3 regions of the Cytobacillus sp. FSL W7-1323 genome follow, and region 2 is predicted to be linked to each of the others. Evidence: predicted binding sites of a transcription regulator. Region 2 holds the regulator's gene; each other region holds the start of a gene.

Region 1 (8,217 bases), 180 kb from region 2:
GGATGCCCTTGCTGCTTTCGTATTCGGAATTATCGTAATTGATGCCATTCGTTCTAAAGGCGTTCAATCAACTAAAGTAGTGATGCTTTCAGTGATTAAAGCAGGATTAATTTCAGCCGGTTTGCTTGCTGTGATATATGGCTCACTTTCTTATATTGGTGCTAGTAGTGTTTCTCAATTAGGTATATTAGGAAACGGTGGGGCGGTTTTATCTCAAGTTTCCGGGCATTATTTTGGCTCATTTGGAGGAGTTATACTAAGTGTGATTGTCATTGCCGCATGCTTAACGACTAGTATTGGTTTAATCTCTTCATGTGCAGCTTATTTTAGTAAAATCATGCCTAAAGTCTCCTATAATACGTTTGTTATTGTTTTCTCAGTATTTAGTGCAGCGATTGCTAATTTTGGATTAAGTCAATTGATTGCTATTTCAGTACCGGTATTAACAGCTATTTATCCATTAGCGATTGTATTATTAATCCTTACGTTTTTACACCCGTTGTTTAATGGTAAGAAATCTGTTTACCAAATGAGTATGTTATTTACGTTTATTATTGGTATCTTTGATGGCTTTAAAGCAGCAGGATATACGATTACCTCAGTAGATAATCTATTCACTAGTATTCTTCCATTATATGATGTAGGGTTAGGTTGGTTAGTACCTGCATTTTTAGGAGCGGTTCTAGGAATAATCATTGGTTTATTTCAAAATAAAAAGGTTGAGGATGAAAAAGAACAATTAATTTAATAAGAAAAAAAGCCTCCGACTAAAACGGAGGCTTCTTTTTTTTGCTATAAAACGATGCCAGATCATTCGGATATGTGAAGTTAATCTCTCAATTGCTGTATGTATTTTCTTTATCTAGCGGTAAAGTAATCTTAATCGTTGTACCAACATTCATTTCAGATGAAATGTTAATCCAGCCATTATGTTGTTCGATAATTCTTTTACAAATGGATAACCCAATGCCTGTGCCCGTCGATTTAGTAGAATAAAAAGGTTGAAAAAGCTTTTCTAATGTCTCTTCATTCATTCCGAAACCAGTATCCTTTATAACGATTAAACATGTTTCAGCTGTCCTTCTAACAGAGATATTAATCGTATTTTCTTGATGCTGCTCTTGTGTATCAAATGATTCCAGTGCATTTTTAATTAAGTTGACTAGTACTTGTTTTAATTGTTTGGCATTACCATAAATATATGGATCGTCTTTTGATAATTGGAAGGAGAGTGCAGTATTCTTTAAAATCGCTTCACTCTGAAACAACAGGAAAGTATCGTGAACAAGTTTATTAATAGAAATACGTTCTTTAATATTGTCTGTTGGCTTTGCTGCATTTAGAAACTCATGAATAATATCATTGGCACGATTAATCTCATCTAGAGCAATATCAACATATTGATTTTTCCCTGACTCATTGAGATAGGGTTTTAACAATTGTAAAAAACCTTTAACTGTTGTAAGCGGGTTACGTATTTCATGTGCCATCGATGCTGCAAGTGTACTTAAATTTTGTGCGTACTCATTTGTGAAATTAGCTTCATTAATCTGAGACGCAGTTTCATGAATGATTTTCTTTTTTTCATTTAGTTCTAAGCTAAATCTGAGGAGTTTCTGCTCTAATTGTTGTGTTTGATAATTATGATCAGTAGATAATGAATGAAATAAGGGGTAGCAAAATAAATGACATGATTCTTCCTCAGGAATCGTATAGACGCGATAATTGTGATAACCGTTTCCGAAAAATAGCTGTAAATTAAGAACTGCTTTTTTCTTGCGTATTTCATTAAATTGTTCGACATCTTCGTAATTCATTAATTGTGTGAATGGGGTACCAATGATTGTATGCTGATTAACTATAGATGTTGAAACCACGTGATTATTGTTGTCAATTAAGAAGTATGGAAATGGTAGTTCTTTTAAGACAATCTCAGTTAATTTCATTTCTTATCATCCTTACCATTGTTTGTCATGTGGAAGTAGTATCTAATGTCATTCTCTTTTATTCTATTAGAAGAAATTGCATTATATGTTAGAAAAACATGTATATTGAGAAAAAAACACGAATCATCTCTACTTTTCTTGTTATGTATATGAGTTAAAATGTCATATTTTTAATTAAATCGCAATGATGGACTTATTAATCTTATCATACCAAAGTCATTCAATGGCTTTCAATCACCGTTTTCATTCGTTAAAGGAATTTTTTAGGAATTGTAAAAAAGATAGATTACTAGAAAAAATTATAGCTTCGATCTACCTAGTATAGAAATGAATAAATAAGAAAAGACAGCATTCTATAACGCTGTCTTTTGAATGTTAACTTTTCTTTTTAAATAAATTGACTTTTGGTTCGGTTTTATTGATAATCCTTTTAATATTTGTACGATGTCGATAAATGATGAACAATGTCATTAAGGCAATCACTATGATTAAAATTGAATCACCAAGAATGAGTGAATAAATCAATCCTGCAATACCAGCAATCATTGATGATAATGAAACATATTTAGTAGTGAGAAGTGAGATGAAAAATACAGCTAATATTACCACAAACATGACGGGCACGAACGCCAGCACAACACCTGCAGATGTAGCAACAGCTTTACCACCTTTGAATCCTGCAAATATCGGGTACATATGGCCAATAACAGCAAAAATTCCTATAATTACTGTATGTATATCTATATCAAAGAAGATTGGTAATAATCCAGCAGCTATGGTACCTTTCAGGATATCGGCCAGTGTAACGGTAAAACCTGCTTTTTTTCCTAGCGTTCGGAAAGTGTTTGTCCCACCAAGATTACCACTACCATGCTCACGAATATCAATGCCATAAAACACTTTACCAATGATTAATCCAGATGGAATGGAACCAATTAAATAAGCAATAAGAAAAACGATGATTACTTCAAATGTCATAAACTCTCCCCCACGGAATAAAAATACAGTTCTTATATTGTACCACGTAAATAAGTGAATGTACTATGTTGCTTTTAAATTATCTTTTCAATTGCAAAGATTACCCTAGTATGAAACGAATGTTAAATAGATATATGATTAAAATTAGTAGAAAAGAACTTTTTTGTTAAGTGGATTACGTGATATTTAGCGAAAAGGAAAGCTTTATAAAAAAGATGAAGCTGTATGTCAGAAAGAACAGCATTGCGATCTATTCGCATTTATACTTTAATTCAGATAAAATAGTGTAGAGTTCAAAATAAGAGGTGAATGTATTGAGTATAGAAAACCCATCAAGAACTGAAATCGGAAAGATGTTAAAACAAGCAAAGAGGATTGCCGTCGTAGGTTTAAGTGATAAACCTAATCGTACATCCTATATGGTGAGTGAAGCCATGCAAAAAAGTGGTTACGAAATCATCCCTGTTAATCCCAAAGTTAAGGAAGTATTAGGTGTAAAAGCGGTTGCATCATTAGCTGAAATAGAAGGCAAAGTGGATATTGTTAATGTCTTTAGACGTTCGGAATATTTGCCAAGTCTTGCGAGTGAATTTCAAAATATTGATTGTCCCATTTTTTGGACTCAGCTAGGTGTTGTAGATGAAGACGTATTTCAGCAGTTAAGTGATGCTGGTTATACCGTGATCATGGATCGATGCATTAAAGTAGAGCATGCGCTAACAAAATAACATTTGTAGCATGGGATCATGACATTGATTTCATGCTTTTTCTTTCATATGCGGTTTAGACGTATAAATATGATATAATGATTAGAACGTTTGTTCTTATTCACCTATTGCAACAGTATATACATGACCTTAATGCATGTTACAATGGGGAACATATATGCATACGACTCGCATGATAAGAAGGAATATAGTGAATAAGAATGGAATAATAAACCGATATCTATTGTAGAGAGGTGCATAAAGGCGCGGTTATGATATAATCAAACTCTATTGCCGACTCGGATTGATAGACAATAGATGGTTTTTGAAGAGATGAAAGGGGAATGCTTGTGGCAAAAAATCAGGAAGTATTTGACTATAATGATGATGCCATACAAGTACTTGAGGGATTAGAAGCTGTAAGAAAACGTCCCGGAATGTACATTGGAAGTACGGATGCAAGAGGGCTACACCATCTTGTATACGAAATAGTCGATAACGCTGTAGATGAAGCACTTGCAGGTTTCGGCGATCATATCATTGTCAAAATACATAAAGACAATTCAATTAGTGTTCAAGATAAAGGTCGAGGAATGCCGACCGGAATGCACAAGATGGGCAAACCTACAACCGAAGTCATATTGACTGTGTTGCACGCTGGAGGAAAGTTTGGCCAAGGTGGATACAAAACAAGTGGTGGACTTCATGGTGTAGGTGCTTCAGTTGTTAACGCCTTATCACAATGGTTAGTCGTTAAAATTAAACGCGATGGACTTGTTTATGAACAGCGGTTTGAAAACGGCGGAAAGCCAGTAACCACGCTTGAGAAGGTTGGTAAAACGAATCAAGTAGGGACAACGATCCACTTTAAACCAGATCCGACAATTTTCTCAACAACTACATATAATTTTGAAGTGCTAAGTGAACGATTACGTGAATCCGCTTTTCTCTTAAAAGGGATGAAAATCGAGATAACGGATGAACGTCATGATCTTAAAGAGATTTATCATTATGAAAATGGGATTGAAGCATTTGTTCAGTACCTAAATGAAGAAAAAGATACGCTCCATCCAGTAGTTAGTTTTGAAGGGGAGCATAATGGTATTGAAGTTGATTTTGCCTTCCAATTTAATGATGGTTTTTCAGAAAATGTCCTTTCTTTTGTTAATAATGTTCGTACGAAAGATGGAGGGACACATGAAGCTGGAGCTAAAACAGCGATGACTAGGGTGTTCAATGAATATGCCCGTAAAGTTCAGCTTCTAAAAGAGAAAGATAAGAACTTAGAAGGAACTGATTTACGAGAAGGTTTTGCGGCGATTGTCTCAGTACGTGTACCCGAAGAACTGTTACAATTTGAAGGACAAACAAAGGGCAAGCTCGGAACAAGCGAAGCGCGTTCAGCTGTCGATGCTGTTGTATCAGAGTATCTCTCTTACTTCCTTGAAGAAAATCCAGATACAAGCTCTTTATTAATTAAGAAAGCAATTAGAGCTTTTCAAGCAAGAGAAGCAGCACGTAAAGCAAGGGAAGACGCTAGAGGCGGAAAGAAGAAGAAACGGGCTGAAGCGGTTCTGTCAGGGAAATTGACACCTGCTCAATCACGTAACCCAGAAAGAAACGAATTATATTTAGTAGAAGGTGACTCTGCGGGTGGTTCAGCAAAGCAGGGGCGCGATAGAAGGTTTCAAGCAGTATTGCCATTAAGAGGTAAAGTAATAAATACTGAAAAGGCAAAGCTCGCAGATATCTTTAAAAATGAAGAGATAAACACGATTATACACGCTGTTGGAGCGGGTGTCGGTGGTGACTTTACGATTGAAGATATTAATTACGATAAAGTGATTATTATGACGGATGCTGATACCGATGGAGCCCATATTCAAGTGCTCTTACTGACCTTCTTCTACCGCTATATGAAACCGTTACTAGAAGCAGGTAGAGTCTATATTGCTTTACCACCATTGTACAAAGTGAGTAAAGGTTCTGGAAAGAAAGAAGTAATAGAGTATGCATGGAGTGATGAAGAGCTTCCTGATACGATTAAAAAGGTTGGTAAAGGCTATATTATTCAGCGTTATAAAGGACTTGGTGAGATGAATGCTGACCAATTATGGGAAACAACGATGGATCCAGAAACGAGAACGCTCATCCGTGTGAAAATTGATGACGCTGCGAGAGCGGAACGTAGAATTACCACTTTAATGGGTGATAAAGTTGAACCACGGAGGAAATGGATTGAAACAAATGTCGCATTCGGATTAGAAGAAGATGGCAGCATTTTAGAAAATGAAAACATTTCGACGCTTGAGGAGTTAGATTCATGAACAAAGCAGAACAATTTCGTGATCTGCCGTTAGAAGATGTCCTTGGTGACCGATTTGGCAGATATAGTAAATATATTATACAAGATAGAGCATTACCTGATGCGAGAGACGGGCTTAAGCCCGTGCAGCGTCGTATCTTATATGCCATGCATGTTGAAGGTAATACGCATGATAAAGGTTTTAGAAAATCGGCAAAAACGGTCGGTAATGTGATTGGTAATTTTCACCCACATGGTGACTCCTCTGTATATGATGCCATGGTGCGTATGAGTCAAGATTGGAAGTTGCGCAAGCTTCTTATTGAAATGCACGGCAATAATGGTAGTATCGATAATGATCCACCTGCTGCGATGAGGTATACAGAGGCGAGATTATCTTCTATTTCTTCTGCACTCTTAAATGATATTGAAAAAAGAACGGTTGATTTTATTCCGAACTTTGATGATACTTCGAATGAACCAACCGTTTTACCAGCTAGTTATCCCAACTTACTTGTAAATGGATCAACAGGGATTTCTGCCGGATATGCAACGGAAATCCCACCTCATCATCTTGGAGAAGTTATTGATGCTGTTATTCATCGTATGGATCGTCCACAAAGTACTGTCGATGATTTAATGCAGTATATAAAAGGACCTGATTTTCCTACCGGTGGAATCATACAAGGTGTAGAAGGCATTAAGAAAGCCTATGAAACGGGCAAAGGTAAAATTATTATCCGTGGTAAAGTAGATTTCGAGGATATTCGTGGTGGTAGAAAGCAAATAGTCATTACTGAAATCCCTTATGAAGTAAATAAAGCGAACTTAGTGAAGAAAATGGATGAATTTCGCTTCGATCGTAAAATCGAAGGAATCGCTGAAGTCCGTGATGAAACGGATCGTACAGGGCTAAGAATTGTCGTTGAATTAAAGAAGGATGCTGACCCACAAGGGGTTTTACATTATTTATATAAATATACTGATCTGCAAATCCCGTATAACTTTAATATGGTGGCTATTCATAACCGTCATCCGAAAACGATGGGTCTAGTCCCCCTACTAGATGCCTACATTGACCATCGAAAAGAGGTTGTCACACGTAGAACACAATTCGATTTAGAAAAGGCTCAAACACGTCAGCATATCGTTGAAGGCCTAATCAAGGCATTATCTATATTAGACGAAGTCATTGCGACGATTCGTGCTTCAAAAGATAAGCGTGACGCGAAAGAGAATTTAATGAGAGAGTATCAATTTACAGAGCCTCAAGCAGAAGCGATCGTCTCATTACAACTATATCGTTTGACGAATACAGATATCACTGCATTGCGTGCAGAAGCAGAGGAATTAGCGGCCAAAGTAGAGGAACTCACATCGATTCTTGCCAGTGACAAGAAACTCGCATCAGTGATTAAAAAAGAACTTCGTGAAGTGAAGAAGAAATTTGAAGACAATAGAAGAACAGTAATTGAAGCAGAAATAGAAGAAATTAAAATTAACCTAGAAGTTCTTGTAGCAAATGAAGATGTGATTGTTACTGTCACAAGAGATGGGTATATTAAGCGGACAAGCCAGCGTTCTTATTCAGCTTCAAATGGACAAGATTTAGCGATGAAGGAATCCGACCGTTTATTAACAAAGCTAGAGATGAATACAACGGATGTTCTACTTCTATTTACGAATAAAGGCAGCTACTTATATTGTCCTGTGCACCAATTACCTGACATCCGCTGGAAGGACATGGGTCAACATATTGCCAATATCATTGCCATCGATCGTGATGAATGTATCATTCACGCAATCCCTATTACTGATTTTGAACAAGAGAATGCAACATTATTATTTATTACGAAAAACGGTATGGTGAAGAAAACCGAATTAAAATCATATAAAGCTCAACGCTTTTCAAAAGCGCTCGTTGCACTTAACCTAAAAGGTGATGATGAGGTTGTCGATGTTCACCTAACACATGGCGAGCATGATGTGTTTCTCACAACTCATTTAGGTTATGGTCTCAGGTTTCATGAGAAAGAAGTAAACTTAGTAGGCCCAAGAGCTGCGGGTGTAAAAGGAATCAATCTAAAAGATGATGACTATGTTGTTTCTGGAAAAATGATTAGTAATGAGAAAGAAGAAGCAGTTGTCATTGCGACGCAACGCGGGGCAGTGAAAAAAATGAAACTGCAAGAGTTTGAACAAACATCAAGGGCAAAACGAGGTGTAGTGATGTTACGCGAATTGAAAAAACATCCGCATCGCATTGTTGGTATGGTTATAA
Region 2 (8,217 bases):
ACACCAGTTTTATTTCGATATTGTATCAATCTCGTTGAATCATTTGGTGATATGTATAATGAATGTAAAAAGTTTTACATAAGTTTCTTTTGAATTAATTACCATTATTCGCTATAATTAATAAAAGTATATTTGGGACAAAATAGAAACTACTTCATGGTTAGAACAAAATCGCAGAGGAGTTTTAGGTGCGTGAACAAACAAGACTTACTACTATTAATTGAACAAAAAAGACGAGAACTGATACAAACCGCTATGAGAAACGGCCTCAACTCTGCTTCTGCCATAAAATATAGTCAGGAGTTAGATTCTTTATTAAATGAATATAATCGTCTTTACGAGAGCAGACTCACATTAAATAGACAAGCATAAAAGGCTAACACTTGGATTAAACAAGTGACGTGATATCAGAGAATTCGACAATATGATACTGACTAAAGAAATAGACCAAAGCTAAAGTTTAGCTTTGGTCTATTTCTTAGTTGCAATGAAGAACCGAAAAATAAAGTTTGCTCTGTTTCTATCTATATGCAATTGAACCTAGTAACTTTATCTAACTATAGTTCGTAAGTTATTTTCCAGGTTGTTGCTTATTCATCGCATTCATCATTTGGTTAATTTTCTTCTGAGACGGCTTCATTCCCATTTGCATCATCATCATTTTAAGCATTTGTTCATTAATTGGTGGATTTTTCTTTAGGTAGCTCATCATATATTTACGAGCGATGAAAAATCCTAGTGCTACACCAGCAAGTAATGCTAATATACCAACTAGAATATATGTCCACATACTACTTCCTCCTTCATGTTGTCTATCATACAGTGTACTAGACCAAAGGTTATTATACAATATTTGCTGATGATTTTCTCTAATTTAGACAAACTTTCTTTCTTTTATTGGCTTTAACCAGCCAAATCGATTATGAAAAAGGTCGATAGCTAAATAAGAACTTTCTTCTTTTCGTAGGACTTCAAAGAACACCGTCTCTGCATCATAGTTTCCTTGAGCCTCTAAACTAAGAAAACGATCATAGATCATCAACTTAGCTTGACTATTTTTTTCTTTAATATAAAACGCATTACTCTTATAAGAAACTTTTTTCTCTGCATATAATTCTCTATATAAATCATTATTTACTTTATCTTTTGGAATATTCTTGGTGATAAAGGCAATTTGTTTTCCCAAAATAAATTGGATCGTCCCAGTCGCTTGTTCATATTCCTTGAACAGCTGATAAAACATTTGCTCTCTACCAAAATAATGAGACGCAAAAGGTTCATCTATTAAATATAGCTGATACGTTCTCATAGAATTACTCCTTTTTTAGACAAGTCTTTTTCTTATTATAAAATTTTATTTCTGTATTTTCTGTCTCTTTTTGTTATAAATTTCTACTTTTTTTGTCGAAAAAAAACGAAGAGGGAAATTCCCTCTTCGCTCATGTTTATAAACTTTTTAATTTACTTACGATGTTCTCTACAGTAAACCCATACTCTTTTATTAGAATATCTCCTGGTGCAGAAGCACCGAATTGATCAATTCCTAAAACGTCGCCTTCTAGACCGACGTATTTATGCCAGCCAAATGATGCTGCCATTTCAATGGCTAAACGTTTGGTTACATTTTTAGGTAATACAGATTCTTTATATTCATTTGATTGAGCATCAAATCGTTTCCAATCCGGCATACTGATTACTGCCACATCAAAGCCCTCTTCTTTTAAAGCAGCTTTAGCCTTCACCGCTAATTCTACCTCTGACCCTGTCGCTAAAAGAAGCGCATCTGGTTGCTCTTTTTCTGCTTTTGCAATCACATAAGCACCTTTTTGAACTCCTTCAGGGGCTAACTCTGCTGAGTTTGGTAGTGTAGCAATATTTTGCCTAGTTAACACAAGTGCTGTTGGTTGATCTTTTGATTCAATCGCTAACTTCCAAGCAGCTGAAGTCTCATTTCCATCAGCTGGGCGAATAACTGCTAAATTTGGCATGGCACGAAGCGCTGCTAATTGTTCAACTGGTTCATGAGTAGGTCCATCTTCACCTACAGCAATACTGTCATGTGTAAGAACATAAGTAACAGGTAGCTTCATTAATGCTGCAAGCCGAATAGCTGGTCTTAAGTAGTCAGAGAATACAAAGAATGTCCCTCCAAAAACATTTAGACCACCGTGTAAAGCCATACCATTTAAAGCGGCACCCATAGCAAATTCTCGTACGCCAAACCAAATATTTTTTCCAGCATAATTAGTTGCTGAGAAGTCTTCTGCATCTTTAATCATCGTCTTATTCGAACCTGCTAAATCAGCTGAACCACCAAAGAAAGATGGTAAGTTCTTCGCAATACTATTGAGAGCTTCCCCTGAAGACGCTCTAGTGGCTAAACTTTTACCTTCTTCATATACGGGAATATCTTTATCCCAACCATTTGGTAATTCACCTTTGATTGCACCTTCTAGCTGTTCTGCTAATTCCGGATGATTTTTTTTGTAAGCAGCGAAAAGATCTTTCCATTCACTATCTGCTTTTTCACCGTTAATAGCTACATTTTGTTTGAAGTGTGCATATACTTCTTCAGGAACATGAAAATCTTCTTCAAATGTCCACTCATAAGCATCTTTTGTTAATTTTAATTCAGATGAGCCTAGTGGTGAACCATGAGAAGCAGATGAGCCTGCCTTATTCGGGGATCCATAACCAATTACTGTTTTAACTTCTATTAACGTCGGTTGTGTAGTATTTTGACGAGCGCTGTCAATTGCCTGGGCAATTTCATCGAGATTATTTCCATCTTCTACTCGAAGATAATGCCAGCCATAACTTTTAAAACGATCGGCTACACTTTCAGAAAATGATTGATCTAAATCTCCGTCTAATGAGATGTCATTAGAATCATACATTACAATCAACTTTCCTAATTGAAGGTGACCAGCAAGAGAAGCTGCTTCTGCAGACACTCCCTCCATTAAGTCTCCATCTCCGCATATACTATATGTATAGTGGTCTACTACATTGTAGCCATCTTTATTATATTCAGCTGATAAGTGACTTTCTGCCATTGCCATCCCTACTGCCATGGCAATCCCTTGTCCTAATGGACCTGTTGTCGCATCTACACCTGGTGTATGGCCATATTCAGGATGTCCTGGTGTTTTACTACCCCACTGGCGAAATTCTTTAATATCATCTAAAGAAAGACCATATCCCGATAAATGAAGGAGACTATACAAAAGCATAGACCCATGACCCGCAGATAACACAAAGCGATCACGATTAAACCAATCAGGATTTTTGGGATTATGATTCATAAACTTTGTCCATAAAGTATACGCCATTGGCGCAGCTCCCATTGGCATTCCTGGATGACCAGAGTTTGCCTTCTCGACTGCATCGATAGACAATGTTCTTATGGCACTAATTGATAAAGCATCTGTTTTGTTGAACATGAACGACATCCTTTCAATATATATCCTACAAATTAAATATAATAGACTTTCACCTTCAGTTACAACCAGAAAGGTAAAAAATTATATAATTGTCATATAAAACAACAACAAAGGAAACTGTTCGTGACAGTTTCCTTTTAAAAATTTATAAACACAATCTTAGTGAAGTGGTTTATTTTGTTCACGTTTTAACTTCTCTGGTGTAACATCATTACCTTCAGGGTCAATAACAGTAACACCTTTTAATGTATTTAACATAGAAGCTCTAAACTTCTCTAAATATTCTTTTCTTAATTTAGATTGTTCCTTTGCTTCTGGTTCTGATAAACCTTCTGTTTTCGCTTTCTTAGCAAGCGAATTAATTCTCGCTAATTTTTCTTTTGAAATCATTGTGCTACACTCCTTCCCATCCAAAAAGTTCTTCATTCCATATGGAGAAGATACTTAATAGCCATATTACTAAATATGACTGCATTTTACAAGAAAGCAGTTTTACAATCATCTTTTGATTTTCATTTCAGACGCCAATAAGTTGGTATCGTATTGCTTTATTATTAGGTATGGCAATGTAGCAGTGTTCTCAACTTAAAAATGTGAGACTATTAATATAGGGAGCGTATGTATGTATGTATGTAAATAAGGGGAATAAGGGAATAATACTTTCACTAACAACTAACGTTAAATGAAAAAACACGGATGAATCCTCGGAAACAAATAACCATTCACAGTTCACTTGTCTGAACCCACGAACGATTGTAGGATCTTTTAGTATGCCTTTATCTTGCTTGGTATCAGTACTAATATTTCTTAGTTTTTAAGTTAAATTACAACTAATCAATCGACTTAACATATTATGCCTATATCATGATGATTCATTATCCATCTGCTCTATATCATCTATATATTCATTATACCTACGGTTTACTGTCGCTTTAGATATTTTATAACCAAAGCCTCTTAACGTTGCAGCAATTTCTGCAAAAGTAAGGTTATTTTGTCTCAATTTTACTATTTCTTCTATTGGTACCTCTATTCGTTCTCTTCCGTTTATATTTCCTTGGTTTTTTAAATTTTTTTCAGGTCGAAAGCCTTTTTGAACAGCTTTTTGCATCCCTCTTTTTATTTTTACATTATGTAGTTTTCTTTGATACTCTTCAACCATGCTAACAATTTGTAATACCATAGAATCAGAATCTGAAAGTTGCAATTCTCCATTATGGGCAATTGTATAAATCTTCCCATTTTCTTTAAGTATACAATGTAAGATGGCAATTTTAGCATTTCCTCTTCCAATCCTGGTTTCATCTTGAATAAGAACAGCCTCTGCTTGATTTTGTTTAAGTAACTCCAATAATTGCAACACACCAATTCTTTCTAAATCATAGCCACTTGCTTTCTCACGTATGACTTCAACTACATTCATATCCTTCATTCTCGCTAAATGTAAAAGTTCTTCTTCTTGTCTAGCAAGAGACGTTTCCTGGGTATCCTTCGTCGTACTCACCCTGCAATATATAATTACATTCATTCTCTTTCATTCCTTTAGTCTTCTAATATCACACTAGCTAAATTTGTTTCAGATATTATTTCACCATTTGTAATGGGAAGATATACCGTATCACCAGGATGTATTTTACCTAAATGTATATGATTAAATTCTTCTACCCAAGCAACAAAGTCTTTAGAAGACATATTATGGGCATCTTTAAACTCCTCCGCTATTTTCCATAAAGAATCTCCTTGTTTTACTTCAACTTTTACATATTCCTCCTGATTTGCATTACCAGTGTTCAAAAATAATAAGAAAACCATACCGAAACTAAAAGCGATAAGAATAATAGCATAACTATAAGAATTCCACAATTGTTTTATCATTAATTGCCACCCCTGAATAGAATATATGTTCGATTTAATAATTTTAGTATAATGCGAACATTTGTTTCTGTCAATAAGAAAATTCGAACTTATGTTTGTATCTATTTACTACTGATGGTATAATAATCTTAATGAAATTGACGAAGGTGCGTGATAGCGTGAAATTATCTAAGAGGCAGCAAGATATATTGAATTTTATAAAAGATGAAGTAAAACAAAAAGGTTATCCACCTTCCGTTAGGGAAATAGGTGAAGCTGTTGGACTTGCTTCAAGTTCAACCGTACATGGCCATCTAGCCAGACTAGAGAGTAAAGGTCTTATTCGTCGAGATCCGACAAAACCCCGTGCCATTGAGGTATTAAATCTAGAAGAGAGCAACCCAATACCTAAAGTGCAAACGGTGAACGTACCTATTATCGGTAAGGTTACTGCTGGTCACCCCATTACTGCGATTGAGAATGTTGAGGAATATTTCCCTTTACCTGAAAGAATGGCTCCGAGTGATGAAAATATCTTCATGCTTGAAATTATGGGAGAAAGTATGATTGAAGCTGGCATATTAGATGGTGATTATGTCATAGTCAAGCAGCAACAAACAGCAAATAATGGAGAAATCGTGGTTGCTATGACAGAAGATGATGAGGCCACCGTTAAGCGATTCTTTAAAGAGAAGAACTTTATCCGCTTGCAACCAGAAAACCCTACTATGGAGCCGATTATCTTGCACAATGTATCTATTTTAGGCAAAGTTATTGGTGTTTATCGTCAAATACATTAAAAAAGAGTGTCATTATTGACACTCCTTTTTAATAGTTTGCAATTATCTTTATATGTTACTCATACAATTATAAAATTTGAAAAATTCAGTAAAATAGAATCATTACATCGAGACAAAAATATATTATAATGAAATTTACACCAAGAATCAACCTAAGGTCGCAAAAAAATCTCGGCTTTAGGAGTGTGAAGGAAAAATGTTAATGAACATTCTCTTCGCTGCGTTGATTGGTGGAATTGTCGGTGTTGCAGGACATTTGCAGAGATTAGGCAAACTAGTCAAGCCACGGATGACGAAAAAATTCATTTATTTAGGGTTCTTAGAAGACATCTTACTAGGAGGACTGGCGGCCGTATTTGTCATTGTGACAACAACACCGGATTCCCCCACTGCTGTTTTCATCATCTCTCTCGTATCTGGTATGGGAGGTGAGGGTATCTTAAAATTATTAGATACCCTAAAAGTAAAAGATCAAGAATAAAATTTTATTCCGTTCTTATGAACGGTTTTTTGTTGTATATAACAAGAACAAATTTTATTTAGACAACTTCGCTTTTTACCTACTATTCTAGCGCTAGAAATACCCGCTTAAACAGTTCTATTTCACCTTTATGGAAGGGACATAACACATTTTCGTTTAACGTTTTGTGTTGCTTCTTAAATTGTAATATGTATGTCTTACACAGCCCATAGAACCACTCTCCTGAAGTACTGTTCATCCATTCAATACGAGCTAATGTTTTTAAATTTGATACCTACTACTTGACATGATGTTTTATGGGTAAATAAATATTAAAGCATTTTTCATGAAAACAAATAGCTAGGATGATTAAATGCCAATTATTCAATTGATTGGTAACTTGAACGACCTACTTCATCATACATACACCTTAAATTCAGTTCATAAATGAATCAATTGCCCCCCTTGATTTTACATACCCAATAACCCACAAGTACTAAATCGCTTAAAGTAACTATTTCTCATTGATTTCGACTATCCGCATCATTACTTATAATTTTTCTTCCTATTATTAATAAATAAATCTGTAGACAAACTCATTTAAGGAGTTTATCTACAGTCTGAAGCAGCCGTTAAAACGGTATTTGAAGATGCCTTTTAGTTTTAGCAATAGTTATTTTCCCATATATAAGCTTCCATTAAAACACAGTAAAAGCACTCTCAACTTACGGGGTTCCTAAGTTCCTTATACTTCAACTGCAACAATATCATCACAACAGATCGTAGTAATTCTTACACGAGCTTTCTTGTCACAACAACAATGATCGTGACGATCATCGTGACGATCACAGTCTGCTTTAGCTAGGAAGACTAAATTACCGCGAATATCGATAAACTCCCCGAACACATGGCCGCCACCTTTAAGAAACACTCTCACATCCTCACCACGGGAAACGTTCTTAAAGAACTCATCGCAGCCACAATCCTTATTGTCGTCTTTGCTGTAATTACCACAACCGTGATTGTTGTTGTCATATCCATATGAGTCTGAATATCTTGGTCTTCTTCCAAAAAAACAATTATTATATCCCATATCTCTTCCTCCTTTCTATCATTATGTTAATACTATATGTCGAGGGTATTGGAGGTGTACGGGCTATATCCCCCTGTTAAAAGACCATTTATTTTCTCTTTGTTTCTATCTTTTAATTTGCTATCCTATCCTAACTAAAATAAAGAAGCAGCCGTTATGGCTGCTTTGGTTGGACTCTTTTTAGTATCTAATAAAGAGATACCAAGTTGAATGTTAATACTCAACAGTTATACTCCTTGCATACATATCTGTTTAGACACAATAAAGAAACTCCTAACTATCGTGTTTCAACTGCAACGATATTATCGCAACAGATCGTAGTGATTCTTACACGATTTTTCTTGTCGCAACAATCATCGTGACGATCATCGTGACGATCACAGTTAGCTTTTGCTAAGAAAACTAAATTACCGCGAACATCAACGAATTCTCCTGTCACATGGTCGCCACCTTTAAGAAATACTCTTACATCCTCACCACGGGAGATATTCTTAAAGAACTCATCACAGCCACAATCCTTATTGTCGTTTTTACTGTAATTACCACAACCGTGATTGTTATTGTCAT
Region 3 (8,217 bases), 570 kb from region 2:
TGAAGATATACTTCCTCAACCGTAAACCACTTCCTTAAAGAGCTTAGCATCGCTTCTAACTGTTCCACTTCTTGTTCAAGTAGTTCGTTATTATAAATTAATTCTTCTTTTTTCTCAGTTCGTTCTTTATAAAGGTTATTCGTTTTTTCCGCTTTTTTTAGATTTTCATATGCTTTTTTTAGCTCTTTTAAACCGCTGTTTAAAACTGGCTTTGTTCCAGATGGCTTAAAACGCAAATCGAGTTGCTTCTGCAAATATTGTTCTGCCTTTAAAATGCCATCTGTTCCAACAACCGCAGAAGAAAATAAAAAATGCCCTAAATCTTCTTTACTAAATGATTGCACATTTTGAATATCAAACAGGTCAAAAGAGAAGATCGCTCGGTATAATGGTTGGTCCATCCCTTGGAGCAATTCCTCTAATAACGTAGAACCACCGCTTCTTCCGGAACTGAGCACAACGTTCACTTCATCCGGTGTTCTTTCCTTTACTCTCTCAATCATTGCTTCATGACCATCTGGTAAAGTGAAAATCAATTTCCCACCATATTGACTACTATTCTTAGGTTTATAATTTCTTTCATTTCCTTTTTTAGATGGAAAACCAAATAACATACTATGAATAAAAGACATCAGTGTTGATTTACCCGCTTCATTTTGCCCGTAAAAACAATGAAAATCGTTTAACTGTTTAATTTTGATATTTTCCCATTTTCCGTAACCATAGATCTCCATACCTTTAAGCTTCATTCGTTCACCCCCTCCACTAATAGTTCAAGTAACAATTGCTTTGCATCTGCAACAATTTCTTTTTGATCTGTTTGTGATATTTCATCTATCCATCGACTTGCTTGTTTATGCCTATATAATGGGGATAATGCCTTCAGTACTATTTCTTCATTTGCAAGATCTAACATTTCTTTATAAAAAGGTGACTGACTTCGTAAACTTTCCTCATCCCACACTAACTGCTTTTTAACTTTTAACTCATTTACCCAAACGAAGGATTGTTGTATTCGTTCAGTTTCTTGGAGAAATTCTATTAATTCACCTGACCTAAAGGCCTTTTCTTCTATTTCACTCATACTCAAGTGTTGTAATTCTAATTTAAGTATAATGGCTTTTCCTTCTCTTCTTTTTGATTCTAACAATTTGATACAATTTGATAATAAAACCTCAAAAGAATTGAATGAACTACAATCAAGGACCACTTCATCCCAAACCACATCATTTGTCTCAATAAATCGCTTCTCGCAAATATGCTCTTGTAATTCTATTAAATAACAACCCTTTATACCTGTTTCCTTTTTATGTCGTCCTTGTATATTCCCTGGATAAATAATTGGCGGCACTGTATTGATTTCAGCTCTTTTATGTATATGACCAAGGGCCCAATAATCAAACTGCTTTTCTATCAAGTCAGAAATCGTAAACGGTGCATAGTTCCCGTGTTCTGTTAATCCTTCCAAATTGCCATGTAAAATGCCGATATGATAACCAGCCGCTTCTTCTTTCTGATAAAGCTGAACCATTCTTTCATCGACATGTCGTTCTTTGTAACTAAAGCCATAAAGATGAATAATTGTATCGTTTTTTTTAAATCTAGTTACTTCTGGTATTTCACCAAAAATAAATACATTCTCTGGCATCGTTAATTTAATCCACTCTCCACCTAGATGATCATGGTTACCATGAACAATAAATGCACGAATTCTAGCCTTATGTAAACGTAACATCTGTTCTCGCAAGATGTTTTGTGCTTTTATACTCCGATCACTTGCATCATATAAATCTCCCGCTAAGATAACAAAATCAACTTTTTCACTTATTGCAACATCAATGAGCTTAATAAATGAACGGAATGTACTTTCCTTTAACCGCTCAAATATGAAGTCGGGTAAGTCTTTTAATCCCACCATCGGGCTGTCTAAATGTAAATCTGCAGCATGAATAAATTTGATAGGCTCCATTTTTTATCCCTCTTACATTTTTCTTTTATTTTAACGCAAACCAAAAGCGAATGCACGTTCTTACTTGGTCGATTGTAGAATTAAAAATGTTCAATTTTAATGAAGGGATTAGACGACTCAGCTCCGTCACCATAATGGTAGTTTCGACCTTTATATCAACTTGCTAAATTCTATTAAGAAATATTCGTTTTTTATCGCATAAGAAAAACCGGACTCATCTCCCGGTTTTGTTTAGATAATAATCAACTGCTTTTCTCTACATGCGGTGTAAGATTCGAGTTGACACCCTATTTTTGCCGTTGCCAATAGTAAATGGCTAGTTGTGTACGATCGCGTAGCTCCAGTTTATCAAGAACAATAGAAAGAACATTACGTACGGTTCCTTCACTTAAATAAAGCTGCTTCGATATTTCTTTATTCGATAAACCTTCCACCACAAGTTCCATTACGTCTTTCTCCCTTTCGGTTAATGCCCAGAACCCATCTGACTTATTTTGTAGCACAAGTTTATCAAGTACTTCCGGAGTAAGAACCCTCGCATTTGATCCGATTGCACGAATCTGTTTGGCCATATCTTTAATTTTACTAGATTTTATGATGTAGCCCTCAGCACCTGCTTTTAAAGCAAGCCGAATATTCATTTCGTCTTTAAAGGTTGTCAACATCATTATTTTAATATGTGGCCAGTTTCTTTTTATAACCTTGGTACTTTCAATTCCATTCAACACCGGCATTTGGATATCCATTAGAATAACATCTAGCTGCACTTTCTCACAAAAAGAAATCGCTTCACTTCCATTTTCGACCACACCAACAATTTTTATATCTTCTTCTTTATCGAGAAGTAATTGTAAGCTCTGACAAATTAAACGATCATCATCCACAATTAATATATCCATAGCTACTTCCCCCTTCTCTGTAAAGGTAAAACACATACGAGCAAGTACCCATTTTGACGATCAATTGTAAAGCTTCCTTTTAACATTCTTGCCCTTAATTGTAAACTTCTTAGTCCACTTCCGTTCACTGATTTTTGGGTATTGGTACCGTTATCATGGATTTTCAACCTTACAAGTGTTTCAGTAATATCAAGTTCAACTTTCGTTTTCGTCGCATTACTATATTTACTTACATTTGTAATAGCTTCCTTAAGACACGCTTCCAACATCACCCAAGATTGAGAAGATACATTTTCAACATTTCCATTATATTGAAAATCGATGAGTAATGGCTCTGAATCTACTACGATTCTTTGCAACCTATCAACACCTATATAAGTAACTGGTGTGAGATTATGAACTGTATTTCTTAATCTCGTTGTACTCCTCGAAAGCCTGATTTTCACCTGTTCCAGAAGGGTGTGTGCTTGATTTTTATTTTCTACTTGTTCATATGCTTGAATAGCTAGAAGGGCACCTGTTAAATCATGCCCCAGGTGGTCATGCAGTTCTCTTGATATCCGATTTCTCTCCTTCAGTTCTGCTGCCTTTTCCACCTCAAAATAAGCTTCTAAAAGCTCCATTTTGATCTGTTCAAGCTCATGCTTTTCTTTTCTTTCCTTGTCTAAAGCCTTTTCTAGTTGCTTACGTTCTTTCATTGACTGATAAGTGAAGCTTCCTACTAATACTGTGAGTAAACTATACCAGATCAAAGTCATATCAAAGGCAGAGTAAGCAATCATGAAAATCGTCATTGGGAAAACCAACCACCACTTTCCGACTATTGCTGCTTCGAAAATAGCGATGGCTAAACCGTATAGGGCAAACGGAAAATATGGAATGAAAACGATACAGAGGACTATTTCAATAAGAAAACTCCATTTTGGTATAGAAAATCTTATACGTATGCTCATAACAATGAGCAAAAGCAGGATAAAAACAATTGCCTCAAAGCCAGCAGTACTTGTGAGCCAAAGATGTGCTAGGATAAGTAATTGTACTATTCGCCAAAATATCACAAATCTGAAATATCGCTCGTACACTCTCATATGCACACCTCTCCTCAGCTATCAATGCAATTTTTTCGCACTTCCTGTAATTAAAAATAAAAACATATACAAAATAAGCATTCCATTCACAAGCAGAAACTCCTTCAGTTCGCCACCAAAAACAATCCAATCTATACCCCAAGCTAGCCAAAAAGTCGGCAAAATAATCGCTATTTTTTGTAATAATTCAGGTAACAACTCGATTGGAATCAAGACACCACCGATTAAAGCAATTATACTGATAATCGACATAAAAATTAACATGGATATTTCTTTATTACGAAAAAATGAAATCCACATTAGTGCAAAGGCAATCGATGCCATACTAAATGTAATAAATAAAATGAGTAACCAAAAGGGCTGGTAAAGTTCTTTCCCAATTAATACGCCTCCATAAACTAAAATCAGACATTGTAATATTAAAATGAAAAAATATGCTAGCAAATTTTGTGCTAGATAACTAAAATGACTGATGGGGGCAATTGATACCTTTTTAGCAATTCCTCTCATTCTATCTTCTAAAATTAATCCAGAGAGCTTCAAACTAATAAACAAAATAAAAATACCAAAATATTGATATCCGTATGGAAGATGTGGCCAATACTCTCCTGATGGCAGAAAGATCGCAACAACTGGGAAGAGAAATAGAATCAACAAACTTGTTTTATTTGCAATACTTCTCTTCAGTACAAAGTGGAAAACAGTCATTTAAATCTTCCTCCTACCGAGCACAAACACAATAATAAAAGTAATTACAATTCCTACTCCTAACCGAAACATATAAATATAAGCATCAGGAAATAAATTGCTTTGTGCATAGCCAATTGCATTAGCAGCTAACAATAGAGGATTAAGGTATTCATTAATGAATGTGATAACCGTATAATCAGGAATTGGAAAAAACAACCCTGCCAACACAATACATCCAATTCCATATACTTCACTTAACCGTTCTGCTAATTTAAAGTTCTTTACTGCAAAAATAAGAATTAAACTTACAAGGCTTGATAGTACAGCCAATAAGCCAATGATGTACATTACCCAAAATCCATTTCCCCACTCCACCTTTAAGCCTATTCCTGTAAATAGAAATAACAAAAAACCCAGAAAAATGGAATATAACATGCCACATAATGAGATTGAGAGAGCATAAAAAGGTCGGCTAATCGGCGCCACCATTAAACGTTGCCGTCTTGGAGAAAATAAATCATCTTGAATATGGGCAATCACGATTGAACCGCCAAACAATTGAAACACGAGTGTCATTAACTGTGCTGTATCATAGAACGCAGGATCACCGTATTGATTTTTTAAGTCTCCTAATACGAAATAAAAAATGGTAATAAGGATAATCGGAACAACTAAGAGCAGCAATAGCGTAATATAGTCTCTACTCATTCGAATCACTGTATAAGGAATGGTTCTTAGGACACGCATCATGCACTACCTCCATCCCTTAAGGTTCTTCCAGTCAAAGTTAAGAAAACATCCTCTAAATTTGCTTTTTCTACATTAATGCCGACAACACCAGAGTCCTCTTTTATAATCGTTAAAATACGATCAAGGTGTCCTGAATTAGCAGAAGACACAACCAAAATTTGATTCCCATCTTTAATGACTTGTTTTACATCTGGCAGTGCCTGAATACTCTCCAAAGAGACTTCTTCAGGATGACTTACTTCTACCTTGATTCTCTCTTCATGCTGAATGTTTCGAATCAAATCTTGAACTGTTCCTCTTGTAATGATTTGCCCTTTATCTAATATCACAACCTCTGATGCAATCGCCTCAACCTCTTCCATATAATGCGTTGTATATAGAATAGTCGTTCCGTTTCTTTGTAATTTCTTTACAGCTTGCAAAATATGGTTTCGCGATTGAGGATCTATCCCCACCGTCGGCTCATCCATAATTAAAAACTTAGGATCATGAACTAAGGAACATGCAATATTCAGCCGCCTTTGCATTCCTCCAGAAAAATTTTGTGCCCTTCCCTTTGTATGTTCTGCTAATCCAACAAACGCTAAGGCCTCTGCCACCCTTCTTTTTCTCATTTCCCCTTTTAACCCGTAAATTCCGGCAAAAAAGTTCGCATTCTCCTGTGCTGTTAATTCTGGAAAAATCGATATTTCCTGCGTGACTAAACCAATTTTTTCTTTGTTTTTATTCTGAAATGGTTTTTTTCCATCCCCAAATAACGTAACATTCCCTTGATTAACTGTCTCCATTCCTGTTAGGCATCTAATTAATGTTGATTTTCCCGCTCCATTAGGACCGAGTAAACCAATAATTTGACCCTCATTTATATCCAAATCAATGTAGTCCAACACTAGTTTCGAATCATAACGTTTCACAATCCCATTTAGTGAGGCAATCATCCGCTCACACCCTTTCGCCTTGTTAGTGTAAGTATGTCAAGAAAGGCAAAAAGCAAATAGTTACATTTGTCATTAATTTGTTTTATTTCACTGCCTCTTCTTCAATAAAGGGGGAAAGTTGTTACGAACCGATAAATAAACATTAGCAGAGCCGGCAGATTAATGTTCACTACTACATTTATCAATTCTTTTTTGCTAAAAAAGCTTCTCCATACACAAGTATGAGAAGCTTGAATGTAAATACTTATTTTTCTTTCTTCGTTAATTGAATCGCTTTTTTAATATCTTTATACGAAGATGAGCGACCATACATTAAGACACCGCCGCGATACACTCGTGCACCGAATATCGCCAAAATAATTGTTGTCACAATAAGAACGGCCATGCCTAATATTGGTTCCCATACCGGCAATGAAAGCATTCCTACTCTTAAGAACATCAGCATTGGCGTGAAAAAAGGAATATAAGAGGCAATAGTAATAAAAGTTGTATCTGGGTTAGATAGACCATACATTGAGAGTAAAAAGCCCACAACTACTAACATCGTCATTGGCATAATCATTTGTTGAACATCCTCAATCCGACTAACTAAAGACCCAAGAAAGGCGGCTAGGGTCGCATATAAAAAATAGCCTAATAAGAAAAAGATGGCTGCATAAACCAATATACCAAGAGATAAGTTGCTAAACCCAAACGCTTCGAACCAGCCACCTTCAAGCTTAGACATGCTTTCTCTCAATGCAATAAAACCAATGGAACCTAATATCAGCATTTGTGTCACACTCAAGAGAGCGATTCCGAGTATCTTAGCAAACATTTGCTGAACAGGTGGGGTACTTGATATAAGAATTTCCATGATTCTAGATGACTTTTCAGTTGCCACTTCATTAGCAATCATACTCGCATACATGATGACAGCAAAATAAATTAAAAATAAGACCACATAAACAAGACCTCTTGCCTGACTTAATTCTTCTTGAGACTTGGCATTTTCCTCAAGTGCAGTCGTCTCAAACGATACAGGTGCATACAATGTTTGCAATTGCTCTGGTGATAAATTTATACTCTCTGCAGTTAATTCTGTCTTTATTTGCTGCAAAGCTGTTTGCAATAAGCTAGAGATAGTAGTATCAGCTATACTCAAAGATTTATATTCACCGCTAATGAGATTTTCACCGTTAGAAGTTAAGTAAAGTGCACCTGTAAATTCCCCAGATATTACCTTCTCGTCCACTTCAGCTTCTGACTGTTGTACACTTTCTAATATGACTTCCTCTGATGTATATGCCTCTATACGTTCTATTGCTTGGATGGAACTGTTTGTTTCATCTATCACTGCCACTTTCGGTGTTTCTTCATTTGAAAAAGCATCGATAATAGTTGTAATATTGGCTAACAGCACAAATAAAAGTGCCGTAATAATTGTCGTAATAAGAAAAGACTTTGTTTTTATTTTTGTCCAATACGTATGCCATAGAATTGTCCAAAAATTACTCATAAGAAGCACCTGCCTTTTCGATAAAGATGTCATTTAAAGATGGTTCTTCAAGCATAAATTTGCGAATAAATCCTTTGCCAACAATATCCTTTAGTATATCGTCCGCTGCCAATTCATTTTCAATTTGCAGATGCACCCCTTCTGTCGTCATTTTAAATTTCTTCACCGCAGGATGGTCTTGTAAAAAAGCCATTGAAAAATCACCATGAATGATTAATGTTTTTTTTCCATAAGAACGCTTAATTTCCTTCAATTCACCATGTACGACTGGCCTACCTTTTTGCATGATACAAAGATGCTCACATAACTCCTCAACATGTTCCATACGGTGGGAAGAAAACACGATTGATGTACCACTATTTTTCAAGTCTACAACTGCGTCTTT

The links. Region 2 encodes LexA, which represses DNA repair genes until DNA is damaged. Its sites were predicted from a motif close to CGAACATATGTTCG; they were not measured.
Region 1: a site for LexA is predicted at 3,736-3,749, ahead of parE (DNA topoisomerase IV subunit B). Genes of this name have one in related genera too.
Region 3: a site for LexA is predicted at 2,017-2,030, ahead of MKX67_RS07685 (DNA repair exonuclease). Genes of this name have one in related genera too.

The regions. Positions count from the first base shown of each region.
Region 1 is NZ_CP151998.1:2,233,298-2,241,514, forward strand. It holds gene brnQ (branched-chain amino acid transport system II carrier protein) at 1-748, shown strand, start outside; gene MKX67_RS11505 (ATP-binding protein) at 837-1,946, opposite strand; gene plsY (glycerol-3-phosphate 1-O-acyltransferase PlsY) at 2,322-2,924, opposite strand; gene MKX67_RS11515 (CoA-binding protein) at 3,239-3,652, shown strand; gene parE (DNA topoisomerase IV subunit B) at 3,982-5,958, shown strand; gene parC (DNA topoisomerase IV subunit A) at 5,955-8,217, shown strand, end outside.
Region 2 is NZ_CP151998.1:2,049,327-2,057,543, reverse strand. It holds gene MKX67_RS10655 (aspartyl-phosphate phosphatase Spo0E family protein) at 193-372, shown strand; gene MKX67_RS10650 (YneF family protein) at 572-790, opposite strand; gene sirA (sporulation inhibitor of replication protein SirA) at 875-1,309, opposite strand; gene tkt (transketolase) at 1,446-3,443, opposite strand; gene MKX67_RS10635 (DUF896 domain-containing protein) at 3,603-3,833, opposite strand; gene MKX67_RS10630 (recombinase family protein) at 4,306-4,971, opposite strand; gene MKX67_RS10625 (LysM peptidoglycan-binding domain-containing protein) at 4,986-5,318, opposite strand; gene lexA (transcriptional repressor LexA) at 5,477-6,097, shown strand; gene MKX67_RS10615 (DUF4257 domain-containing protein) at 6,294-6,578, shown strand; gene MKX67_RS10610 (hypothetical protein) at 7,303-7,488, opposite strand; gene MKX67_RS10605 (hypothetical protein) at 7,928-8,089, opposite strand.
Region 3 is NZ_CP151998.1:1,476,787-1,485,003, reverse strand. It holds gene MKX67_RS07690 (AAA family ATPase) at 1-749, opposite strand, end outside; gene MKX67_RS07685 (DNA repair exonuclease) at 746-1,969, opposite strand; gene MKX67_RS07680 (response regulator transcription factor) at 2,257-2,868, opposite strand; gene MKX67_RS07675 (histidine kinase) at 2,871-3,956, opposite strand; gene MKX67_RS07670 (ABC transporter permease) at 3,978-4,664, opposite strand; gene MKX67_RS07665 (ABC transporter permease) at 4,665-5,396, opposite strand; gene MKX67_RS07660 (ABC transporter ATP-binding protein) at 5,393-6,334, opposite strand; gene MKX67_RS07655 (ABC transporter permease) at 6,579-7,832, opposite strand; gene MKX67_RS07650 (ABC transporter ATP-binding protein) at 7,825-8,217, opposite strand, start outside.